DNA from 2 places in the Amycolatopsis sp. N2S4-7 genome. Region 1 is predicted to be linked to the other one. Evidence: riboswitches for the same ligand, from Rfam matches in the RefSeq annotation. Region 1 holds a riboswitch; the other holds the start of a gene.
What was found. A riboswitch is a leader RNA that binds a small molecule or an ion and turns the genes downstream of it on or off. The one in region 1 is predicted to bind glycine.

Region 1 (11,347 bases):
TCGGCGTTCCTGCCCAGCAAGGACCTCGGCGAGGCGGTCCAGGCGTTCATGGAGCGGCGCGCGCCGGAGTTCAAGGGCGAGTAACGAGGAGGCAGCGTGACCGCTTCGGAGGTCCACCACGCGTTCCGGGTGGCCCGGGACTACCTGCAGACCCACCGCGAGGACTACGAGACGGCCTACCGCGACTTCGCCTGGCCGGAGTTCGCCGAGTTCAACTGGGCGATCGACTGGTTCGACGTCGTCGCGCACGATCCCGACAACGCGGAGCGGCTCGCGCTGTGGATCGTCGAGGAGGACGGCAGCGAGAACCGCTGGACCTACCCGGAGATGTCGGGCCGGTCCAACCAGGTGGCGAACTGGCTGCGCCGCCTCGGCGTCCGCCGCGGCGACCGGCTGATCCTCATGCTGGGCAACCAGGGCGAGCTGTGGGAGACCATCCTCGCCGCGATCAAGCTCGGCGCCGTGATCATCCCGGCGTCCACCCTGCTCGGCCCGGCCGACCTGACCGACCGCGTGGAGCGCGGCGCGGCGAAGCACGTCGTGGTCCGCTCGGCGGACGCGCCGAAGTTCGACGGCGTCGAGGGTGACTACACGCGGATCGCGGTGGGGGAGCCGGTCGAGGGCTGGCACCCGTACGCGAGCGCGTTCGCCGAGTCGCCCGAGTTCACCCCGGACGGCCCGACCCAGGCGGGCGACCCGCTGCTGCTGTACTTCACCTCCGGCACGACGGCGAAACCGAAGCTGGTGCAGCACACGCACGTCTCGTACCCGGTGGGCCACCTGTCCACCATGTACTGGATCGGGCTGGAACCCGGCGACGTCCACCTGAACATCTCCTCGCCCGGCTGGGCGAAGCACGCGTGGAGCAACTTCTTCGCCCCGTGGAACGCCGAGGCGACGGTGTTCCTCTACAACTACAGCCGCTTCGACGCGAACGCGCTGATGGCCCAGATGGACCGGTGCGGGATCACCAGCTTCTGCGCCCCGCCCACGGTGTGGCGGATGCTCATCCAGGCCGACCTGACGGCGCTGAAGACGCCGCCGAAGAAGGTCGTCGGCGCGGGGGAGCCGCTCAACCCCGAGGTCATCGAGCAGGTCCGGAAGTCGTGGGGCGTCACCATCCGCGACGGCTTCGGCCAGACCGAAAGCAGCGTCCAGATCGCGAACACCCCCGGTCAGGACGTCGTGCCCGGCTCGATGGGCCGCCCGCTGCCCGGGTTCGTGGTGGCGCTGGTCGACCCGGTGTCCGGTGAGCGCGCTCAGGAGGGCGAGATCTGCCTCGACCTGCAGCACCGCCCGGTCGGCCTGATGACCGGGTACGCGGACGACGACGAGCGCACGTCGGCCGCGTTCGCGAACGGCTTCTACCACACCGGGGACGTCGGTTCGCTCGACGAGCGCGGCTACATCACCTACGTCGGGCGCACGGACGACGTGTTCAAGGCGTCGGACTACCGGATCTCGCCGTTCGAGCTGGAGAGCGTGCTGATCGAGCACGACGCGGTGGCGGAGGCGGCGGTCGTCCCGGCCCCCGACCCGATCCGGCTCGCGGTGCCCAAGGCGTACGTCGTCCTCGCGGCCGGCCACGAGCCGACCGCGGAGACGGCGAAGGCGATCCTCGCCTACTGCCGCGAGCACCTGGCGCCGTACAAGCGGATCCGGCGGCTCGAGTTCGCGGACCTGCCGAAGACGATCTCCGGCAAGATCCGCCGCGTCGAGCTGCGGGGGCGGGAGAACGACCCGAAGCGGGCCGAAGGCACCGAGTACCGCGAAGAGGACTTCCCGGAGCTCAAGGGCTGACCCGGGGCGGCCGTCAGGCGCGGGTGCCCTCGACCTGGCGGCCGTCCTCGGTGGAGCACGCCGTCACGGGGTCGTCGGCGCCGCTGCCGCACGTCCACTCGTCGAGGACGACCGGGCCCGGGCCGTCGGGCGAGTTCGCCTCGGCGGGCGTCAGCTTCGCGAAGTAGTCCTTCAGCAGCTTCGTCGCCACGGCGCAGTCCACCCGGCCGTGGGCCACGACCGCCGTCCTGGCGCCGCCCGAGCCGGTGACTTCGCCGCACGGCACGCCCGGTGCCGTCGACTCCGCGGCGGCCGCGGCGGCGGGCGGGGCTCCGGGGGACGGCGCCGCGGGCGCCGGGTCACCGCCGCCGCAACCGGCCAGAGCGGCGGTCGCGGCGACGAGCAGCAGGGGGTAGGCGAGTGTCTTCATGGGCCCTTCAGGAGCGGACGGAACGGGAGGACGTCACTCGGACGGGACGACGGCCGCGAAGACCGTCTGCTCGCCCTTGGTGCAGGTGGTGCCGCCTTGCGCGGCCGGCGGCCCGGAGGTGCACAGCCAGCCGTCGACGGTCTCGTTCACCGCGTCGTTCGAGCCGGCGCCCTGGCGCCCGGCGATCTTGCGGTGGAAGTCGCCGACCAGCTTCGTCGCCGCGACGCAGCTGACGCCCGCGGAGCCGCTGTCGAACACGTACAGCGTCAGCCCGCTGGCCGCGGTCACCGTGCCGCAGGACCCGGGCACCGAAGGCGGCGCCCCGGCCGGCTTCGACGCCGGTGCGGGCGCGGACGAGCCGCCGGTGGCGGGCGGCGGGGGAGGCGTGCCCGCCGACGTCGTCGCGGGCGCCGCGGAGGTGGTCGCGGGCGGTGCGGACGGGGGTGCCGGCGCGCCCTGCTCGGCGGCGCAGGCCGCCAGCGCGGGCACGGCGAGGCAGGCCGCGAGCAACGGCCGCCACGTCCTCGTGGTGGTCGGGTGGGGCACCGCGATCCTTCCTCGCCGGTCGGCCGGCCGGGTCGTGCTGGCCCCGCCGGGCGGGGGCCCGCGGAGCGGCTCGCCCACGGGTGTGCCGGAGATTACTCCAGGCGGGTGGCGGCCCGGTCCGGTGGCCGCCACAATACCGTCCACAATGGACGATTAACATTCCGTTCACGCTCCGAAACCTCAGGCTGTCATCAAGAATCGATCGGTCTAATTCCCGCCGTCCCGGTTAACATCCCGGTCCCGCGAGCCGAAGATCTTGGTGGAGGCCGAAGAGCTTCCCCCGTCCCCGACACCCGTCCCGAGCCCGTGAGAGCGATGAACGCCGACGCTGCGACCAGCCCCGAAGACACCACCACCGACGAACCGTGCCGTCCGCCGACCGTCCCGAGCAGCGTCGTCTGGTGCTGCGGCCGCCCGTACGTCCTCGAGGCGCGTCCCGGCCGCGCCCGCTGGATGGGCACCGACTACCGCGGCCGCCCCGAGGCCCTGAGCAGCGCCGAGCTGCAGCGACGCGGCTGGAGCCACCGCCGCCGCGCGTGCTGACCAGCGCTCTAAGCTGAGCTCTTGTGAGCACAGCCGCCCCCGAACCAGCCGCTCCGGCGAGCGCCGAGCCGTCCCTGCTGAGGCAGGCCTTCAACGTCCCCAACATGCTGTCGCTGCTGCGGCTGGCCGGCGTGCCGGTGTTCCTCTGGCTGCTGCTCGGCCCGAAGGAGGACGGCTGGGCGCTCGCCGTGCTGGTCTTCAGCGCGCTGACCGACTGGCTCGACGGCAAGCTGGCCCGCTGGCTCAACCAGATGTCCCGGCTGGGGCAGCTGCTCGACCCGGCGGCCGACCGCCTGTACATCCTCGCGACGCTGGTCGCGTTCCTGCTCCGCGAGATCATCCCCTGGTGGGTCGTGGTGCCGCTGCTGGTGCGCGAAGCCGTGCTCGGGGTGTGCGTCCTGACGCTGCGCCGCCGCGGCTTCGCCCCGCCGGAGGTGACCTACATCGGCAAGGGTGCGACCTTCGTGCTGATGTACGCCTTCCCGTTCCTGCTGCTCACCCAGGGTGGCTCGGACGTCGCGGCGGTCGCCCGGCCGATCGGCTACGCCTTCACGATCTGGGGCGGCGTCCTCTACCTCTGGTCGGGCGTCCTCTACGTCGTGCAGGCGCGCAACGCGCTGCGCGGCGCCGCCGGCGACTGAGCGCGACGCTTTCCCCGGGTCGTGGCGGGCGGCTGGGCCGTGTGGGTGTAAGACTTCGCCCAGCACGTTTTCGCCAGTGAGGGCATGAAAGGGGACCGGCGGTGTCCGCTCCTGAAGAGCTTCGCTACACCGAGGAACACGAGTGGGTCGCCACCCGCGAGGAGACGCTCGTGCGGGTGGGCATCACCGAGTACGCGCAGGACCAGCTCGGCGACGTCGTGTTCGTCGACCTGCCCGAGGTCGGCCGCCAGGTGAGCGCGGGCGACGTCTTCGGCGAGGTCGAGTCGACCAAGAGCGTCTCCGAGCTCTTCGCGCCGGTCGACGGCGAGGTCGTCGCGGTGAACGACGCGGTCGCGGACTCGCCCGAGCTGATCAACAGCGACCCCTACGGCGAGGGCTGGCTGATCGAGATCCGGCTCGACGACCCGGCGGGGCTCGAAGCCCTGCTCGAAGCCGAAGCGTACGACGCGCTGACCAAGGGCTGAAGCCCGTTCCCGCCCCGCCGGACCGGCACTGCGCCGGTTCGGGGAGCCGGGGCTGGGAGAATCGATCAGGCACGGTACGTTGGCAGCTACACGTTCTTGAGTACTGGCAACACAGCATGTGTGGAGGAGAGCTCAGGTGAGCACGAACGACGGGCCCGGCGGCGTTCCCCCGGAGCAGTCTCCGGAGCGGACCTCTGTCTTCCGGGCCGACTTCCTGGCCGAAGCCGAAGGCCACGAGCCCGCCCCGGCCCCCGAGGCACCCGTCCAGGGTGTCGACGCCCTGCCGCCGGGGTCGGCCCTGCTGGTCGTGAAGCGCGGGCCGAACGCGGGGTCGCGGTTCCTGCTCGACCGCGACACCACCAGCGCCGGACGGCACCCGGACAGCGACATCTTCCTGGACGACGTCACGGTTTCCCGGCGGCACGCCGAGTTCCGGCGTGAGGGCGGCGAGTTCGTCGTCATCGACGTCGGCAGCCTCAACGGCACCTACGTCAACCGCGAGCCGGTCGACCAGGCCGTCCTCGCCGGGGGCGACGAGGTCCAGATCGGGAAGTTCCGCCTGGTCTTCCTGACCGGCCCGGGGCACGGGGGCCAGGGGGCGCAGTGACGGCGGCCGGGCGGCCACAGAACCAGGGATTGAGCATCGGGGCCGTACTGGCGCAGCTGCGCGGGGACTTCCCCGATGTCACCATCTCCAAGATCCGGTTCCTCGAAGCGGAAGGCCTGGTCCAGCCGGGCCGGACGCCGTCGGGGTACCGGCAGTTCGCTACGGCGGACGTGGAGCGTCTCAGGTTCGTCCTGGCCGCCCAGCGGGACCACTACCTCCCGTTGAAGGTCATCAAGGAGCAGCTGGACGCGGCGGACTCGGGTGCCGGGCCCGTCGCGGACCTGCCCCGGCCGCCGCGCCGGCTGGTGCCGATCGACGCACCGGCGGAGAACGTCGGCCTGCCCGTGGCGGAGGACTTCACCACGGGCAAGGAGCTGCGCCTGACCCAGGAGGAGCTCCTGGAGCAGGCGGGCATCGACGCCGCCGCGCTGGCCGAGCTGCAGCAGTACGGCCTGGTCCGGCCCGGCCCGGCGGGGTTCTTCGACCCCGACGCGGTGCTGGTCGCGCGGACGGTGCGGGCGATGACCGAATTCGGTATCGAGCCGAGACACCTGCGTGCCTTCCGCGCCGCGGCCGACCGCGAGGTCGGGTTGCTGGAGCAGATCGTGACACCGGTGTATCGGCACCGTGACCCGGAGGCCAAATCGAGGGCCGACGAGGTGGTCAGGGAGCTCGCGGCACTGTCCGTGACCCTGCACACGCTTCTCGTCAAGGCCGGAATCCGTGGCGTCTCGGGGTGTTGATCCGCAACGGGGCAGTGAGATCCTCTTTGCGGTCCCATGTCAATGACTGAATGTTCGGCACCGCATGCCGTACCGTGAGGGCAAGGGTTTGCGGCAGGCGAACCGAGAGAGCCGGACAGCGAGCACAGCGCACGGATGACGGGTAGCGTCGACAGTGGCGGCGCGAAGCCGTTTCAGCGCTGAAGCCCGTGTGCACGAGAGGGAGGCGAAGCCCGATGAGCGAAATGCGCGTCGTCGGTGTGCGGGTCGAGCTGCCCGCGAATCAGCCGATCTTGTTGCTGCGGGAGACCGAGGGTGAACGGTACCTGCCGATCTGGATCGGCTCGGTCGAAGCCACCGCCATCGCCTTGGAGCAGCAGGGGGTCCGCCCCGCCCGTCCGCTCACGCATGACCTGCTGAAAGAGGTCATCGGGGCGCTGGGCCGGGAGCTCGAGCAGGTCGTCATCACCGACCTGAAGGAGGGCACGTTCTTCGCGGAGCTCGTCTTCGACGGTGACATCAGGGTGTCCGCCCGGCCGAGCGACTCGGTCGCGCTGGCCCTGCGGATCGGCGTCCCCATCCACGCCGTGGACGCGGTGCTGGAAGAGGCCGGCCTGATCATCCCGGACGAGCAGGAGGACGAGGTCGAGAAGTTCCGCGAGTTCCTCGACTCGGTCTCCCCGGAGGACTTCCGCGGAGCGGATACCTGAGAACTTGCCTTGACGCGGACGTCAACGTCTAGCGTCGAAGCATGCGGATCGGAGAACTGGCCAGGCGCACGGGTGTCACCACCCGTGCGCTTCGCTTTTACGAGGACCAAGGCCTCCTCGCGGCCCGGCGCTCGGCGAACGGCTACCGCGAGTACGACGAGGACGACCTCCAGCTGGTCAAGGAAATCCTGACCCTCCAGACGGTCGGCCTGACCCTCGAGGAGACCCGGCCCTTCGTCGACTGCCTGCGCAGCGGCCACGAGACCGGCGACGCGTGCGCGAGCTCGATCGAGGTCTACCGCCGCAAGCTCGAAGAAGCGGACGCCCTCCTCGCCAGGCTCGGCGGCATCCGCGCCGAGCTGGCCGCGAAGCTCGCCGGCGCCCTCGCCCGGCAGGCGCCCGATCCGTGTGTCGTCCCCGGAGCACCCCGCCCGTGAAGGAGCCCGCCATGCCCGAAAACACCGCCGTCACCGAAGTCACCGACGCGACGTTCGCCGAGGTCCTCGGCAGCGACGTCCCCGTGCTGGTCGAGTTCTGGGCCACCTGGTGCGGCCCGTGCCGGATGGTCGGCCCGGTGCTGGCGCAGCTGGCCGCCGAGCGGGCCGGGGAGCTCGCCGTCCGCAAGATCAACGCCGACGAGAACCCGGAGACCACCCGCTCCTACCAGGTCATGTCGCTGCCCACGATGATCCTCTTCGCGGGCGGCGAGCCGGTCGAGACGATCGTCGGCGCGTTCCCGAAGGCCCGCATCGAAGAACGCCTCGACCGGGCCCTCAAGGCGCCGTCGCTTTGACGAAGGCGTCCGCGACTTCGCGGCCGTACTGCTCCAGGTCCAGCGACGGGTCGGCCGCGTAGGCGGCGGCCACCCCGTCGATCGCCTGGGCGATCGACATCGCCATCACCTCGGGCGTGAACGCGCCGAACGCGCCCTCGGCCTGGCCCTGCTTGAGCTGGCGGGCCAGGCCGTGCACGCGCATGTCGTCGACCAGCACCTTCGTCATCGACCAGCCGTCGGCGTCGTCGGCGTTGGCCGCCAGCTCCGTCAGCACCCGGACGCACTCCGGGTACGCCCGCAGGAACGCGATCGACGTCTCGATGTGCGCCCGCAGGTAGCCGGGACGGTCCGCCGGGTCCAGCCCGCCGCCGGTGCGGGACGCCAGGAACTCGTTCTTCGTCTCGACGACCGCGCTCAGCACGGCCTGCATCAAGCCGGCCTTGTTGGTGAAGTGGTACGAGATGAGCCGGGTGCTGCTGAGCCCGGCGCGCTCCTTGATCTTGGCGAACGTGGTCTTCCGGTAGCCGAGGTCGTTGATGACCCCGATCGTCGCGCCGACGATCTGCGCGCGGCGGGCGGCCTCGGTGACGCTGAGCCCCAGTTCGGCCATGAGGTCCGTGTTTACTTGCATGAGTAAGAATTTACTCGGCTGAGTAAAACCACGCAAGAAGTTTGAACCGCGCCGTAGGGGGTACGGCGAATGGCTCAAAGGCTCATCCGACCGTTGAGGCTTGCCGCGCGTCGCGTTGACCGGTCCTGTCCGGGCGCTTACCGTCGAAGGAGGTAAATCGCCACGGTGTGATTCACGGTCTGGGGCCGGACCGTGGCGGTTGATCTCCGGTGGGTCCCGCTCCTGGGACCACCCGGCTGTCATTCGCCGGCCGTCCGGTCGGGCGAGGGGAGGCTTGCGTGGTCGAGGCTGGTTCCGAGAAGCAGCCTGTTGAGGTCGCGAGTGGCGAGCAGGGTGAGCTGTTCCCCGACAACTCGCTGCCCGACGAGCTGGTGGGCTACCGCGGCCCGGCCGCGTGCCAGATCGCCGGGATCACCTACCGCCAGCTCGACTACTGGGCCCGGACGAAGCTGGTCGCACCCAGCATCCGCACCGCACACGGCTCCGGCTCGCAGCGGCTGTACTCGTTCAAGGACATCCTGGTGCTCAAAGTCGTCAAACGGCTGCTCGACACCGGGGTCTCCCTCCAGAACATCCGCGTCGCCGTCGACCACCTGCGCCTGCGCGGCGTCCGCGACCTCGCCAAGGTGACCCTGTTCTCCGACGGCACCACCGTCTACGAATGTACCTCGCCGGAAGAGATCGTCGACCTCCTCCAAGGCGGCCAAGGCGTCTTCGGCATCGCGGTCAGCGGCGCCATGCAGGAAATCAGCGGCACCATCCACGAATTCCCGGCCGAACGCGCCGACGGCGGCATCGTCGAAGCGCACGAACCGGACGAGCTCACCCAGCGCCGCAACGCCCGCCGGACCGGGTGATCACCGCTCCGGCGGACGGAGTAAGGTTCCCCCTGCGGTCGACGAAACCGCGCGGGAGAGACCGAGCCTCATATTGAGCTCGGCGCCGAAGGAGCAAGTCCTCCCCGGAACCTCTCAGGCACCCTGGACCGCGCGGACGAGACGCCTCTGGAAAGCGGGTCGTCAGAACACCACCTGACGACCCCGCCGACGGTGCAAGCCCGGCTCAACCACGCGGGCGAAACTCTCAGGCGCCCCTCGGGGTACGGACAGAGTGGGGAGGGTGTTCCTCCGGGTTTGGGTGAGCTGTGCTCGCGGAAGGCGCTCGCCCGAACCCTCCGGAGTGTCTTGTGGGGGTGCAACCCCCACACCCCGCCCGGCGGGCTCCGCCCCCGGACCCCCGTCGTGGTCGCCGTCGCTCTGACGCCCCCCGTCGCTCTGAGCCCGGTGGCTCGGCCGCGGCACCCGCGCCGGCCACATTCGCTTTGAGCCCGGGATGCTCGGGCCCCGGATCGGCGCCGTGGTGACCTTCCGTTCTAGAGTCGGGTCAGGAGACACCGCCGTTCGGAGGAGGCCGTCGTGCACCCAACGCTTGCCTCGCTCGAGCAGGGACTTCCCTTCGCCGACCGGCACATCGGGCCCGGACCGGACGAACTCCGCCGGATCCTCGACGTCATCGGCGTCGCATCTCTCGACGAGCTCTCCGAACGTGCCGTCCCCGAGTCGCTCCGCCGGTCCGCGCAGCCCCTCGAACTCCCTCCCGCCGCCACCGAGGCCCAGGCGCTCGCCGAACTGCGGGAACTCGCCGCCCGCAACCGGCCGATGGCGCAGATGATCGGTCTCGGCTACCACGACACCGTCACCCCGCCCGTCATCCGGCGCAACGTGCTCGAGAACCCCGCCTGGTACACCGCCTACACGCCCTACCAGCCCGAGATCTCCCAAGGCCGGCTCGAAGCGCTGCTCAACTTCCAGACCATGATCGCCGACCTCACCGGGCTGCCCGTCGCCAACGCCTCGCTCCTCGACGAGGCCACCGCGGCCGCCGAGGCGATGACCCTGGTGCGCCGCGCCGGGAAGACCGCGTCGAACCGGTTCGTCGCCGACCAGGACACCCTGCCGCAGACCCTCGCCGTCCTCCGGACCCGCGCCGAGCCCCTCGGCATCGAACTCGTCGTCGAAGACCTCTCCCAGGGCCTCACCGGACTCGGGCTCGGCGGCGACTTCTTCGGCGTCCTGCTGCCCTACCCGGGCGCGTCCGGCGCCGTCCGCGAACTCGACCTGACCATCTCCGAGGCCAAGAAGCACGGCGCGGCGGTGATCGTCGCCGCCGACCCCCTGGCCCTCACCCTGCTGCGGCCGCCGGGCGAGCTCGGCGCCGACGTCGCCGTCGGATCGACCCAGCGCTTCGGCGTCCCGCTCGGCTTCGGCGGTCCCCACGCGGCCTACCTCGCCGTGCGGAAGGGCCTCGAACGGCAGCTGCCGGGACGGCTGGTCGGCGTCTCGAAGGACGCCGACGGCGCGCCCGCGTACCGCCTCGCCCTCCAGACGCGCGAACAGCACATCCGCCGCGAGAAGGCCACGTCGAACATCTGCACCGCGCAGGTCCTGCCGGCCGTGATGTCGTCGATGTACGCGGTGTACCACGGGCCCGAAGGGCTGCGCGGCATCGCGCTGCGCGCCCACCGCATGGCCACCGTGCTCGCGGCCGGCCTCGCCGAAGGCGGCGTCGACGTCGTGCACGGCGAGTTCTTCGACACCATCACCGTGGCGACGCCCGGGCGGGCGGACGCGGTTGTCGCGGCGGCTCGCGACCTCGGCGTGAACCTGCGGCTCGTCGACGGCGGCCACGTCGGCGTCGCCTGCGACGAAACCACCACCCGCGAGCGGCTATCCCTGGTGTGGAAGGCCTTCGGCGTCTCGGTGTCCGATGTGGACGGCCTCGACGCGGACACCGCGGACGCGCTCCCGGCCCCGCTGCGCCGGACGAGCGGGTTCCTCGCCCACCCGGTGTTCCACGCGCACCGGTCGGAGACCGCGATGCTGCGTTACCTGCGTGCGCTGTCGGACAAGGACGTCGCGCTCGACCGCAGCATGATCCCGCTCGGCTCGTGCACCATGAAGCTCAACGCGACCGCCGAGATGGAGCCGGTCACCTGGCCGGAGTTCGCCGGGCTGCACCCGTTCGCGCCGGCCGGGGACGCCGCCGGGCTCCTCGAGGTCGTCGCGGACCTGAGTGCCTGGCTCGCGCGGATCACCGGCTACGACACGGTTTCCCTGCAGCCCAACGCCGGCAGCCAGGGCGAGTTCGCGGGCCTGCTGGCCATCCGCGCCTACCACCGGTCGCGCGGCGAGGGCGAGCGCGACGTCTGCCTCATCCCGGCCAGCGCGCACGGCACGAACGCGGCGAGCGCCGTCATGGCGGGCATGCGGGTGGTCGTCGTCCGCTGCGACGAGCGGGGCAACATCGACCTCGCGCACCTGAAGTCCATTGTGGACGGCCAGCGCGCCGATCTGGCCGCGATCATGCTCACCTACCCGTCGACGCACGGGGTCTACGAGGACACGGTCGGCGAGGTGTGCGCGGCCGTGCACGACGCGGGTGGCCAGGTGTACGTCGACGGCGCCAACCTCAACGCGCT
Region 2 (11,347 bases), 2.9 Mb from region 1:
CTCCACTCCCACGATCGTGACGTCGGTGACCGGGAAGTCCGCGCCCGCGAGGTGGTCGACCGCCCGCTGGGCCTGCTCGTAGGACTCGTAGGAACCGATCGGCCAGCCGGTGGGCAGGGTCGGCAGCTGGGGCCGGGCCGTCGCGGGCTGTCCGATCGTGCTCTGCGTGAATGCTGTGGTCATCGATCTCACCTCTCTGCCCCGTTCAACGTGCGAGTACCCCGGTTTCCTCCCGTCCGGCCGAATTCACAGACTCTTCTCAGCCGGGCAAAGCGCCCAATCCGACCGTCGACTCAATGGCTCAAGAAAATACCTTTGTTCCGGTTGACCTGCCGCGCCTCACCGGGTAGGAAGGACCGGCAAAGGATTCGCATCAAACCTTTGGGGCGGCTGATGGCACGCAGGCGAGGCATGCTCACGCTCGACGAACTCCGGGCGCGCGTGGACGCGGGCACGATCGACACCGTGCTCGTCGCGATCACGGACATGCAGGGCAGGCTCCAGGGCAAGCGCTGCTCGGCCGAGTACTTCCTGGACGAGGTCGTCGGGCACGCCACCGAAGCCTGCAACTACCTCCTGGCCGTGGACGTCGACATGAACACCGTCGACGGCTACGCGCTCTCGTCCTGGGAGACCGGCTACGGCGACTTCGTGCTCCGTCCCGACTTCGAGACGCTGCGGGAGATCCCCTGGCAGGAGGGCACCGCGCTGGTGCTGGCCGACGTCGAGCGCGTGCAGGGCGGCCCGGTCGCCGTGTCGCCGCGGCAGATCCTCCGCCGGCAGCTCGAGCGCCTCGCCGAGCGCGGGCTCGCCGCCTACGTCGGGACCGAGCTCGAGTTCATCGTCTTCGACGACACCTACGAAGCCGCCTGGGACAAGCGCTACCACGGCCTCAAGCCCGCCAACCAGTACAACGTCGACTACTCGATGCTCGGCACCGCGCGCCTCGAGCCGCTGCTGCGCCGGATCCGCAACGAGATGGCCGGCGCCGGCCTCTACCCGGAGTCCGCCAAGGGCGAGTGCAACCCCGGCCAGCAGGAGATCGCCTTCCGCTACACCGACGCGCTCTCCACCTGCGACAACCACAGCGTCTACAAGAACGGCGCCAAGGAGATCGCCGCGCAGGAGGGCAAGAGCCTCACCTTCATGGCGAAGTACAACGAGCGCGAGGGCAACTCCTGCCACATCCACATCAGCCTGCGCTCCACCGAGGGCCGCGCCGTGTTGTCCGGCGACAGCGAGCACGGCTTCTCCAAGCTGATGGAGCACTTCCTCGCCGGCCAGCTCGCCGGCCTGCACGAGCTGACGTACTTCTTCGCCCCGAACGTCAACTCCTACAAGCGGTTCGTGCCCGGCAGCTTCGCGCCGACCGCGATCGCCTGGGGCACCGACAACCGCACGTGCGCGCTGCGCGTCGTCGGCCACGGCGAGTCGCTGCGCGTGGAAAACCGCGTGCCGGGCGGGGACGTCAACCCCTACCTCGCCGTCGCCGCGCTGATCGCCGCCGGCCTCCACGGCATCGAGAACGAGCTGGAGCTCGAGGAGCCGTTCACCGGCAACGCCTACCACTCCGGCCGCGCCACCGTGCCGACCACCCTGCCCGAGGCCGCCGCGGCCCTGAGCGGCAGCGACCTGGCCAAAGCCGCGTTCGGCGACGACGTCGTCGCGCACTACCTGAACGCGGCGAAGATCGAACTCGACGCCTACAACGCCGCCGTCACCGACTGGGAGCTGATCCGTGGCTTCGAGCGACTCTGACGACCGGCCCGTCATCGGCCTCACCAGCTACCTCGAACCCGCGAAGTTCGGCGTCTGGGACACCGAAGCCGTGCTGCTGCACCGGGTCTACGTCGACTGCGTCGTCGCGGCCGGCGGCATCCCGGTCCTCCTGCCGCCGGTGACCGGCGGTGACGACCGCTTGATGTCCACTGTGGACGCGCTGGTGCTCACCGGCGGCGCCGACGTCGAGCCAGGGCGCTACGGCCACGAGCCGCACCCGAGCACGTTCACCCGGCCGGAGCGGGACGCCTTCGAGTTCGGCCTGTTCGCCGCCGCCCGGCGGCAGCGGAAACCGGTGCTCGGCGTGTGCCGCGGCCTGCAGGTGATGAGCGTCGCCCTCGGCGGCACCCTCGCCCAGCACCTGCCCGAAACCGCGGGCACCACCGAGCACCAGCCCGCGCCCGGCACGTTCGGCACCAGCACCATCTCGCTCAAGGAAGGCAGCCGCGCGGCCGCGATCCTCGGGACGGAGACCAAGGGCCTCTGCTACCACCACCAGGCGATCGACCGGCTCGGCACCGGCCTGGAAGCGGTCGGCTGGGCCGCCGACGGGACGATCGAAGCCGCCGAGGTGCCCGGCGAGTTCGCCCTGGGCGTGCAGTGGCACCCCGAGCAGGACAGCGACGACGTCCGGCTGTTCCAGGCTCTCGTCGAAGCGAGCAAGGAGAAGCGATGAGCACGTTCGACGTGATCAACCCCGCCACCGAAGAGGTGGTGCGGTCGGTCGCGCTGACCAGCGCCGAAGAGACCGACGCGGCGATCGCCCGCGCGCAGGCGGCGTTCCCGGCGTGGCGCGACGTCACCCCCGGCGACCGCGCGCGGCTGCTGCGCCGCTTCGCCGACGCCGTCGAGGCCGACCTCGAGAACCTCGCGCGGCTGGAGGTCACCAACTCCGGGCACACGATCGGCAACGCCCGCTGGGAGGCGGGCAACGTCCGCGACGTCCTCAACTACTACTCCGCCGCGCCCGAACGCCTGATCGGCAAGCAGATCCCGGTGCCGGGCGGCGTCAACGTCACGTTCCAGGAGCCCCTGGGCGTGGTCGGCGTGATCGTGCCGTGGAACTTCCCGATGCCGATCGCCGGCTGGGGCTTCGCGCCCGCGCTCGCCGCCGGGAACACCGTCGTCCTCAAGCCCGCCGAGCTGACGCCCTTGACCGCCATCCGGCTGGCCGAGCTGGCGCGCGAGGCGGGCATCCCGGAGGACGTCTTCCAGGTGCTGCCCGGCAAGGGATCCGTGGTCGGGCAGCGGTTCGTCGACCACGTGGGCGTGCGCAAGGTCGTCTTCACCGGCTCCACCGAGGTCGGCAAGCAGATCATGGCGGGCTGCTCGGCCCAGGTGAAGCGCGTGACGCTGGAGCTGGGCGGCAAGAACGCGAACATCGTCTTCGCCGACTCCGACCTGGAGAAGGCCGCGGCGACCGCGCCCTACGGCGTCTTCGACAACGCGGGCCAGGACTGCTGCGCGCGGTCGCTGATCCTCGTCCAGGCGAGCGCGTACGACCGCTTCATGGAGCTCCTGGAACCCGCGGTGCACGGCGTCGTCGTCGGCGACCCAGGCGACGAGAAGACCGAGATGGGCCCGCTCATCTCGGCCGCGCACCGGGAAAAGGTCGCGGGCTACGTGCCGGACGACGCGCCCGTCGCGTTCCGCGGCAGCGCGCCGGCCGGGCCCGGCTTCTGGTTCCCGCCGACCGTCCTCACCCCGCCGGACCTGCGGCACCCCGCCGTCGCGGACGAGGTGTTCGGCCCGGTCGTCGCCGTCGTGCCGTTCGCGGAGGAGGCCGACGCGATCCGGATGGCCAACGCCACCGAGTACGGCTTGTCCGGCTCGATCTGGACCCGGGACGCCGGCCGCGCGTTCCGGGTGGCGCGCGGTGTCGAAGCCGGCAACCTGTCGGTGAACTCGCACTCTTCGGTGCGCTACTGGACGCCGTTCGGCGGCTTCAAGCAGTCCGGGCTCGGCCGCGAGCTGGGCCCCGACGCCGCGGCGGCGTTCACCGAAACCAAGAACGTCTTTCTCAGCACGGAGGAGTAATGGTCCAGCGTTTCGAAGGCCGCGTCGCGGTGATCACCGGCGGCGCGAGCGGCATCGGGCTCGCCTCGGCCCGCCGCCTGGCGAGCGAAGGCGCGAAGGTCGTCATCGCGGACCTGACGCCGGCGGAGGGCAAGGCGGTCGCCGACGAGATCGGCGGCGCCTTCATCCAGACCGACGTCACCGACGCCGAGCAGGTGGAGAACCTGTTCCACAGCACGGTCGAGCAGTTCGGCTCGGTCGACGTCGCGTTCAACAACGCCGGCATCTCCCCGCCCGAGGACGACTCCATCCTGACCACCGGCATCGACGCCTGGGAGCGGGTGCAGCGCGTCAACCTGACGTCGGTGTACCACTGCTGCAAGGCCGTCCTGCCGCACATGCAGCGCCAGGGCAAGGGATCGATCATCAACACGGCGTCGTTCGTCGCGGTGATGGGCGCGGCGACGTCGCAGATCTCCTACACCGCGTCCAAGGGCGGCGTGCTCGCGATGAGCCGCGAGCTGGGCGTGCAGTTCGCGCGGGAGAACATCCGCGTCAACGCGCTGTGCCCGGGGCCGGTGAACACCCCGCTGCTCAAGGAGCTGTTCGCGAAGGACCCGGAACGCGCGGCGCGGCGGCTGGTGCACGTGCCCGTCGGCCGGTTCGCCGAACCGGAGGAGATCGCGGCCGCGGTCGCCTTCCTGGCCAGCGACGACGCCAGCTTCATCACGGCGTCCCAGTTCCTCGTCGACGGCGGTATCTCCGGCGCGTACGTCACCCCGCTCTAACGCTTGGTCGGTTTCTTGACGCCGTAGACCTCCCGCAGGTAGTTCCACGCGGCGTTGAGCTTCTTGCGCTCTTCGGACACGAGCTTTTCGCGGCGGCGCAGCACGCGGACGGCGATCTCGGAGGCGAGGAAGGCACCGGCGGCGAAGGTCAGCACGCCGACGATGAGCGTCAGGGCGATGATGGTGGTGGTCATGCTCACAGCGTCGGGCGCGCGTGGGCGATTTGTCCCTGCGCAAAGCTAGCGGGTTTCGTTAGCTTTGTGAGGTGACGCACTGGCGCGCCGACGAGTGGGCGGAAGCGGTCCGGACCGGCATCCGCGCGAGGGGGCTCTCCCTCGACGAGGCGGCCCGCCGGATCGGCGTCCCGACGTCGACGCTGCGCAGCTGGATCGAGCACCGGCACGCGCCGAAGGTGACCGTCTTCGACCACTGGGCGCAGCTCGCCGAGGTGACCGGCCTCGGGGAGGCCGAGCTCCTGCGCGTCGCCGGCGTGCTGCCCGACAGCCTCGCGAGCCCGGTGCACGTCGCGCAGGCGGCGAAGGCGCTGCGGGAGGGCATCGACCAGGCCGGGCAGTTCCTCCGGCAGGCGACGGCGCTCGTCTACTCCTCGCCCGGCACGCAGGTGGCGAACGCCATCGCGGCGTCGCCGATCGACTGGGAGATGCGGATCCGGTCCGCCACCCGCGGCGACGAGGTCCGCGTCACCTACCACCACTACGTCGGGGTCGTGCCGCCGCGCGAGTTCCCGCACTCCGACGCCGAGGCGCGCCGCATCATCGAGCACGAGATCCTCGGCGACCTGTGGCGGCCGCTGGGCCTGTACTGGCGGGTCGCCGAGGTGCACGACTGGCACGAGCCGCCCCGGCTGGTGATCCAGGTGCCCGAGCAGGAGGCGACGCGCCCGCCGTCGCCGTCCCCGGCGGCCGTGACCGCGCCGCCGGTGGTGGTGCTGTCGCCGATCTGGGGCTACGGCGAGCTGCTGGCGTCGCTGGTCGCCGACGGCCTCGGGTTCGGCAACGTCGACTTCCGCTACTTCGGGCTGCCCGACGCGATGGCCGACCGGGTCCGGATCACCGGGCGCGAACTGGCCGAGCCGGCGCCGCGGCTGGTGCACTCGGTGCCGCCGATCATGCTGCTCCACGGCCTGGCCGTGCCCGACCTGACCGGACGGCTCCCGGTCGTGGTCCGCTACGGCGCCCGCATGCGCGAGCGGGCGGCGCGTATCTACCGCGAGCCGCTGCTCGAAGCCGGGTTCGCGGACCCGGAGGAGGGCGCCCGCGCGATCGAGGCCGCGGTCGAAGACGTCGTCCGCCGATTCGCTGAGGGCTGCGCGTACTTCGAGGTCACGCTCACCGACGACGACGTCTTCGACGGCGACCGGCCCTCGCTGGACCGGCTCAACGATTCGGTGGCGTGGTTCGCCGAGCACGTCGTCGAGCACGTGCTGCTGGGCGCGGGCCTGCCGCCGGTGCCGCTGGGCGGCCCGCTCAAGCGGCTCGTCCTGCCGTCCGGCCGGGTGCGGCGGCCGCCCGCGCTGGCCGGCCAGGTGGTCCGCCGGGTCGCCAGTCGAACACCGCTCGAGAACTGATGTGGCGTTGCCCGGGTGAAGTAGACGGACCTCGAAGGCGGCAGGTACCGTAACCGCCACAACTGCAGATCGGGCCGTAGAGCCGAGGCGGGAGAGCCCTCACGAAGTCGGTGGGGCACCGAAGGAGCAAACTCCCCGGAATCTCTCAGGTACCTGCTACCGCTTCGCGCGAGGCCACTCTGGAAAGCAGGCGCACCCGCGCCTCACCCAAGGTGAAAGCCGTGTGTCCCACGGTGAAACTCTCAGGTGCCATGACAGAGGGGGAGTTCCAGCGCACCACTGTGTGCCCGGCCCAAGGAGCTCCCGATCACTTCTACGCAGTTCGACGCCCGCCACATCGGCCCGTCCGAGGCCGAACGCGCGAAGATGCTGGCCGAGTGCGGCTACGGCAGCCTGGACGCCCTCGTCGGCGCCGCCGTGCCGAGCGCCATCCGCGCGACCCGCGACCTCGTCCTCCCGCCCGCCGCGTCCGAAGAGGAAGCCACCGCGGAGCTGCGCGCGCTCGCCGCGCGCAACCGGCCGATGACGCAGATGATCGGCCTCGGCTACTCCGACACCGTCACGCCCGGCGTGATCCGCCGGAACGTCCTCGAGAACCCGGCCTGGTACACCGCGTACACGCCGTACCAGCCGGAGATCTCGCAGGGCCGCCTCGAGGCGCTGCTCAACTTCCAGACCATGGTCGCCGACCTGACCGGCCTGGCCACCGCGAACGCGTCGCTGCTGGACGAGTCGACCGCCGTCGCCGAAGCCGTCACGCTGATGCGCCGCGCGTCGAAGTCCAAGTCCGACAAGGTCGTGCTCGACGCCGAGTGCCTGCCGCAGACGATCGCCGTCGTGCGCACCCGCGTCGAGGCCCTGGGCATCGAGGTCGAGGTCCGCGACCTGCTGACCGGGCTGCCCGAGGACTTCTTCGGCGTCGTCGTCCAGTACCCCGGCGCGTCCGGCGTGCTGCGCGGCCGCGGCTTCTACCACGCGATTTCGGAGTCGGCGAAGGCCGCGGGCGCGCTGTTCACCGTCGCCGCCGACCTCCTCTCCCTGACGCTCGTCACCGCGCCTGGCGAGTTCGGCGCCGACGTCGCCGCGGGCTCGACGCAGCGCTTCGGCGTCCCGCTCGGCTACGGCGGCCCGCACGCCGGGTACATGTCCGTGCGGTCGGGCCTCGAGCGCTCGCTGCCCGGGCGTCTGGTCGGCGTCTCGGTCGACGCGGACGGCAACCCGGCCTACCGGCTCGCGCTGCAGACCCGCGAGCAGCACATCCGCCGCGAGAAGGCGACGTCGAACATCTGCACCGCCCAGGTGCTCCCGGCCGTGCTGGCCGCGATGTACGCGGTCTACCACGGCCCGGACGGCCTGAAGAAGATCGCCCGGCGCGTCCACGGCCTGGCCGCGGGCTTCGCCGACGCGCTGCGCAAGAGCGGCGTCGAGGTCGTGCACGAGTCGTTCTTCGACACCGTCGTCGCGCGCGTGCCCGGCCGGGCCGCCGAGGTCCACGCGGCCGCGCGGGCCCAGGGCATCAACCTCGGCCACGTCGACGGCGATCACATCCGCGTCGCCTTCGACGAGGTCAGCACCCCCGCGATCACCGCGAAGGTCCTTCGCGCCTTCGGCGTCGAGGCCGGCGTCGAGGACGGCGTCGCCCTGCCGAGCGGCCTCGCCCGCGAGAGCGGCTTCATGGGCCACGAGGTCTTCGGCACCCACCGCTCCGAGACGGCGATGCTGCGCTACCTGCGCCGCCTCTCCGACCAGGACTACGCGCTCGACCGCGGCATGATCCCGCTCGGCTCCTGCACGATGAAGCTCAACGCCACCGCGGAGATGGAGCCGATCAGCTGGCGCGAGTTCGCCGGCATCCACCCGTTCGCGCCGGCCGAGGACGCCGAGGGCTACCACGTCCTCGTGGCGCAGCTCGCCGAGTGGCTGGCCGAGGTCACCGGCTACGACAAGGTGTCGCTGCAGCCGAACGCGGGCAGCCAGGGCGAGCTCGCCGGGCTCCTCGCGATCCGCGCCTACCACCGCGCGAACGGCGACGAAGGCCGGGACGTCTGCCTGATCCCGTCCAGCGCGCACGGCACGAACGCCGCGTCCGCGGTGCTCGCCGGGATGCGCGTCGTCGTGGTCAAGTGCACCGACGAGGGCAACGTCGACCTCGCCGACCTGCGGGCCAAGGTGGACGCCCACCGCGACGCCCTCGCGGCGATCATGGTGACGTACCCGTCCACGCACGGCGTCTACGAGCACGACATCGACGAGCTGGCGAAGATCGTGCACGACGGCGGCGGCCAGGTGTACGTCGACGGCGCGAACCTCAACGCCCTGCTCGGCCTGGCCAAGCCGGGCGAGTTCGGCGGCGACGTCTCGCACCTGAACCTGCACAAGACCTTCTGCATCCCGCACGGCGGGGGCGGCCCCGGTGTCGGCCCGGTCGCGGTGCGCGCGCACCTGGCGCCGTACCTGCCGAACCACCCGCTGCTCGACGCCGCCGGTCCCGCGACCGGCGTCGGCCCGATCAGCGGCGCGCCGTACGGCTCGGCGTCGATCCTGCCGATCTCGTGGGCCTACGTCCGGATGATGGGCGCGCCCGGCCTGACCGCCGCCACGAAGGTCGCCGTGCTCGCGGCGAACTACGTCGCTTCGCGCCTGGCGCCGCACTACCCGGTGCTCTACACGGGCCAGGACGGCCTGGTCGCGCACGAGTGCATCCTCGACCTGCGGCAGATCACCAAGGAGACCGGCGTGACGGTCGACGACGTCGCGAAGCGGCTCATCGACTACGGCTTCCACGCGCCGACCATGTCGTTCCCGGTCGCGGGGACGCTGATGGTCGAGCCGACCGAGTCCGAGGACCTCGGCGAGATCGACCGGTTCATCGCCGCGATGATCGCCATCCGCGCCGAGATCGACGAGGTGGCCAACGGCAAGTGGACCGCGGAGGAGTCGCCGCTGCGGGGCGCCCCGCACACCGCCGAGACGCTGGTCGGGGAGTGGGACAAGCCCTACGACCGGGAGCTGGCCGTGTACCCGGCGGGTGTTTCGCGCAAGAACAAGTACTGGCCGCCGGTGCGGCGCATCGACGGCGCCCGCGGTGACCGTAACCTCGTGTGCTCCTGCCCGCCCCTCAACGCTTACGAAGGCTGATCCCGACGTGTCGAAAGAGACCTCCCTGCACGGAGTCCACAAGGGACTCGGTGCGCTGTTCACCGACTTCGCCGGCTGGTCGATGCCGGTCCGCTACGCCAGCGAGCTGGCCGAGCACAAGGCCGTCCGCGAGGCGGCCGGGCTGTTCGACCTCTCGCACATGGCCGAGATCCACGTCACCGGCAAGCAGGCCGCGGACGTCCTCGACTTCGCGCTGGTCGGCAACCTCACCGGGGTCAAGCCGGGCCGCGCGCGGTACACGATGATCTGCAACGCCGAGGGCGGCGTGCTGGACGACCTGGTCGTCTACCGGCTGGCCGACGAGCACTACCTGGTCGTCGCGAACGCGGGCAACGCCCAGGTCGTCGCGGACGCCCTGGAAGAGCGGGTCGCGGGCTTCGACGCCGTCGTCGACGACCGGTCGGAGACCACGGCGCTGATCGCCGTCCAGGGCCCGAACGCCGCGGCGATCATCGGCGCCGTCACCGACGCCGACCTGGGTGCGCTGAAGTACTACGCCAGCGTCCCGGCCGTCGTGAAGGGCCACGACGTCCTCCTCGCCCGCACCGGCTACACCGGCGAGGACGGCTTCGAGCTGTTCGTGAACGCGGACGAAGCGCCCGCGCTGTGGCGTCTCCTCATGGAGGCCGGCGAGCCGCACGGGCTGGTCCCGGCCGGTCTCGCCTGCCGCGACACGCTCCGGCTGGAAGCCGGGATGCCGTTGTACGGCAACGAACTCACCGTCGAGCAGAGCCCGTTCGAGGCCGGCCTCGGGCGCGTCGTCAAGTTCGAGAAGCCGGGCGACTTCGTCGGCCGCGCGGCGCTGGAGGAGCGGTCCAAGGCGGACGTCCCCCGCGTGCGGGTGGGGCTCAAGGGCGCCGGCCGCCGCGCTCCGCGGCACGGCTACCGCGTGCTCTCCGGCGAGACCGAAATCGGCGAGGTGACCAGCGGGGCGCTGTCGCCGACCCTGGGTTACCCGATCGCGATGGCGTACGTCGATCGGGCGTACGCCGAGCCCGGCACCGCGCTGTCCGTCGACATCCGGGGCAGGATCGAGCCCGTCGAGGTCGTCGCCCTTCCCTTCTACTCCCGCGCGTAAAGGACTTTGAGCCATGAGCATCCCCGAGAACCTGCAGTACACGAAGGAACACGAGTGGCTGAGCGTCGCCGACGGCGTCGCCACCGTGGGCATCACCGCCTTCGCCGCCGAGTCGCTCGGTGACATCGTGTTCGTCCAGCTCCCCGAGGCCGGCTCGACCGTGACCGCGGGCGAGGTGTTCGGCGAGGTCGAGTCGACCAAGTCGGTCAGCGAGCTGTACGCGCCGGTCTCCGGCGAGGTCGTCGAGGTGAACGGGGCCACTTCGGACACCCCCGAGGTCATCAACTCCGACCCGTACACGGAAGGCTGGCTGCTCAAGGTGCGTCTGACCGGGGACGTGCCGGAACTGCTCGACGCCGCCGCGTACGCCGCGCACACTCAGGAGAGCTGAATGACGACCTTCGACGCGCACCTGTCCGAAGTCGACCCCGAGGTCGCCGCGGCCGTCGCCGACGAGCTGACCCGCCAGCAGTCGACCCTGGAGATGATCGCCTCCGAGAACTTCGCCCCGGTGGGCGTGCTCGAGGCCCAGGGCTCGGTGCTGACCAACAAGTACGCCGAGGGCTACCCCGGCCGCCGCTACTACGGCGGCTGCGAGCACGTCGACGTCGTCGAGCAGCTCGCCATCGACCGCGCGAAGGCCCTCTTCGGCGCCGACCACGCCAACGTGCAGCCGCACTCGGGCGCGCAGGCCAACGCGGCCGCGATGTTCGCCGTGCTCAAGCCGGGCGACACGATCCTCGGCCTCGACCTGGCGCACGGCGGCCACCTGACGCACGGGATGAAGATCAACTTCTCGGGCAAGCTGTACAACGTCGTCGCCTACCACGTCGACAAGGAGACCGGCATCGTCGATCTCGCCGAGATCGAGCGCCTCGCCGTCGAGCACAAGCCGAAGCTGATCATCGCCGGCTGGTCCGCCTACCCGCGTCAGCTCGA

Region 2: linked by a shared signal. The riboswitch ahead of gcvP (aminomethyl-transferring glycine dehydrogenase) and the one ahead of gcvP (aminomethyl-transferring glycine dehydrogenase) in region 1 are both predicted to bind glycine.

What each region holds. Positions count from the first base shown of each region.
Region 1 covers NZ_CP172299.1:1,278,431-1,289,777, reverse strand. Annotated here, with positions in the region: gene ACH54P_RS05985 (crotonase/enoyl-CoA hydratase family protein) at 1-84, shown strand, start outside; gene ACH54P_RS05980 (AMP-binding protein) at 97-1,800, shown strand; gene ACH54P_RS05975 (hypothetical protein) at 1,814-2,209, opposite strand; gene ACH54P_RS05970 (hypothetical protein) at 2,243-2,755, opposite strand; gene ACH54P_RS05965 (hypothetical protein) at 3,071-3,298, shown strand; gene clsA (cardiolipin synthase ClsA) at 3,322-3,939, shown strand; gene gcvH (glycine cleavage system protein GcvH) at 4,041-4,424, shown strand; gene garA (glycogen accumulation regulator GarA) at 4,561-5,031, shown strand; gene ftsR (transcriptional regulator FtsR) at 5,028-5,774, shown strand; gene ACH54P_RS05940 (bifunctional nuclease family protein) at 5,990-6,463, shown strand; gene ACH54P_RS05935 (MerR family transcriptional regulator) at 6,505-6,900, shown strand; gene trxA (thioredoxin) at 6,912-7,256, shown strand; gene ACH54P_RS05925 (TetR/AcrR family transcriptional regulator) at 7,237-7,869, opposite strand; gene ACH54P_RS05920 (MerR family transcriptional regulator) at 8,148-8,726, shown strand; glycine riboswitch at 8,769-8,867, shown strand; gene gcvP (aminomethyl-transferring glycine dehydrogenase) at 9,285-11,347, shown strand, end outside.
Region 2 covers NZ_CP172299.1:4,226,900-4,238,246, reverse strand. Annotated here, with positions in the region: gene ACH54P_RS19830 (YflT domain-containing protein) at 1-183, opposite strand, end outside; gene ACH54P_RS19825 (glutamine synthetase family protein) at 394-1,758, shown strand; gene ACH54P_RS19820 (gamma-glutamyl-gamma-aminobutyrate hydrolase family protein) at 1,739-2,455, shown strand; gene ACH54P_RS19815 (aldehyde dehydrogenase family protein) at 2,452-3,816, shown strand; gene ACH54P_RS19810 (3-oxoacyl-ACP reductase) at 3,816-4,583, shown strand; gene ACH54P_RS19805 (hypothetical protein) at 4,580-4,777, opposite strand; gene ACH54P_RS19800 (helix-turn-helix domain-containing protein) at 4,849-6,171, shown strand; glycine riboswitch at 6,250-6,343, shown strand; gene gcvP (aminomethyl-transferring glycine dehydrogenase) at 6,478-9,309, shown strand; gene gcvT (glycine cleavage system aminomethyltransferase GcvT) at 9,317-10,408, shown strand; gene gcvH (glycine cleavage system protein GcvH) at 10,422-10,799, shown strand; gene glyA (serine hydroxymethyltransferase) at 10,800-11,347, shown strand, end outside.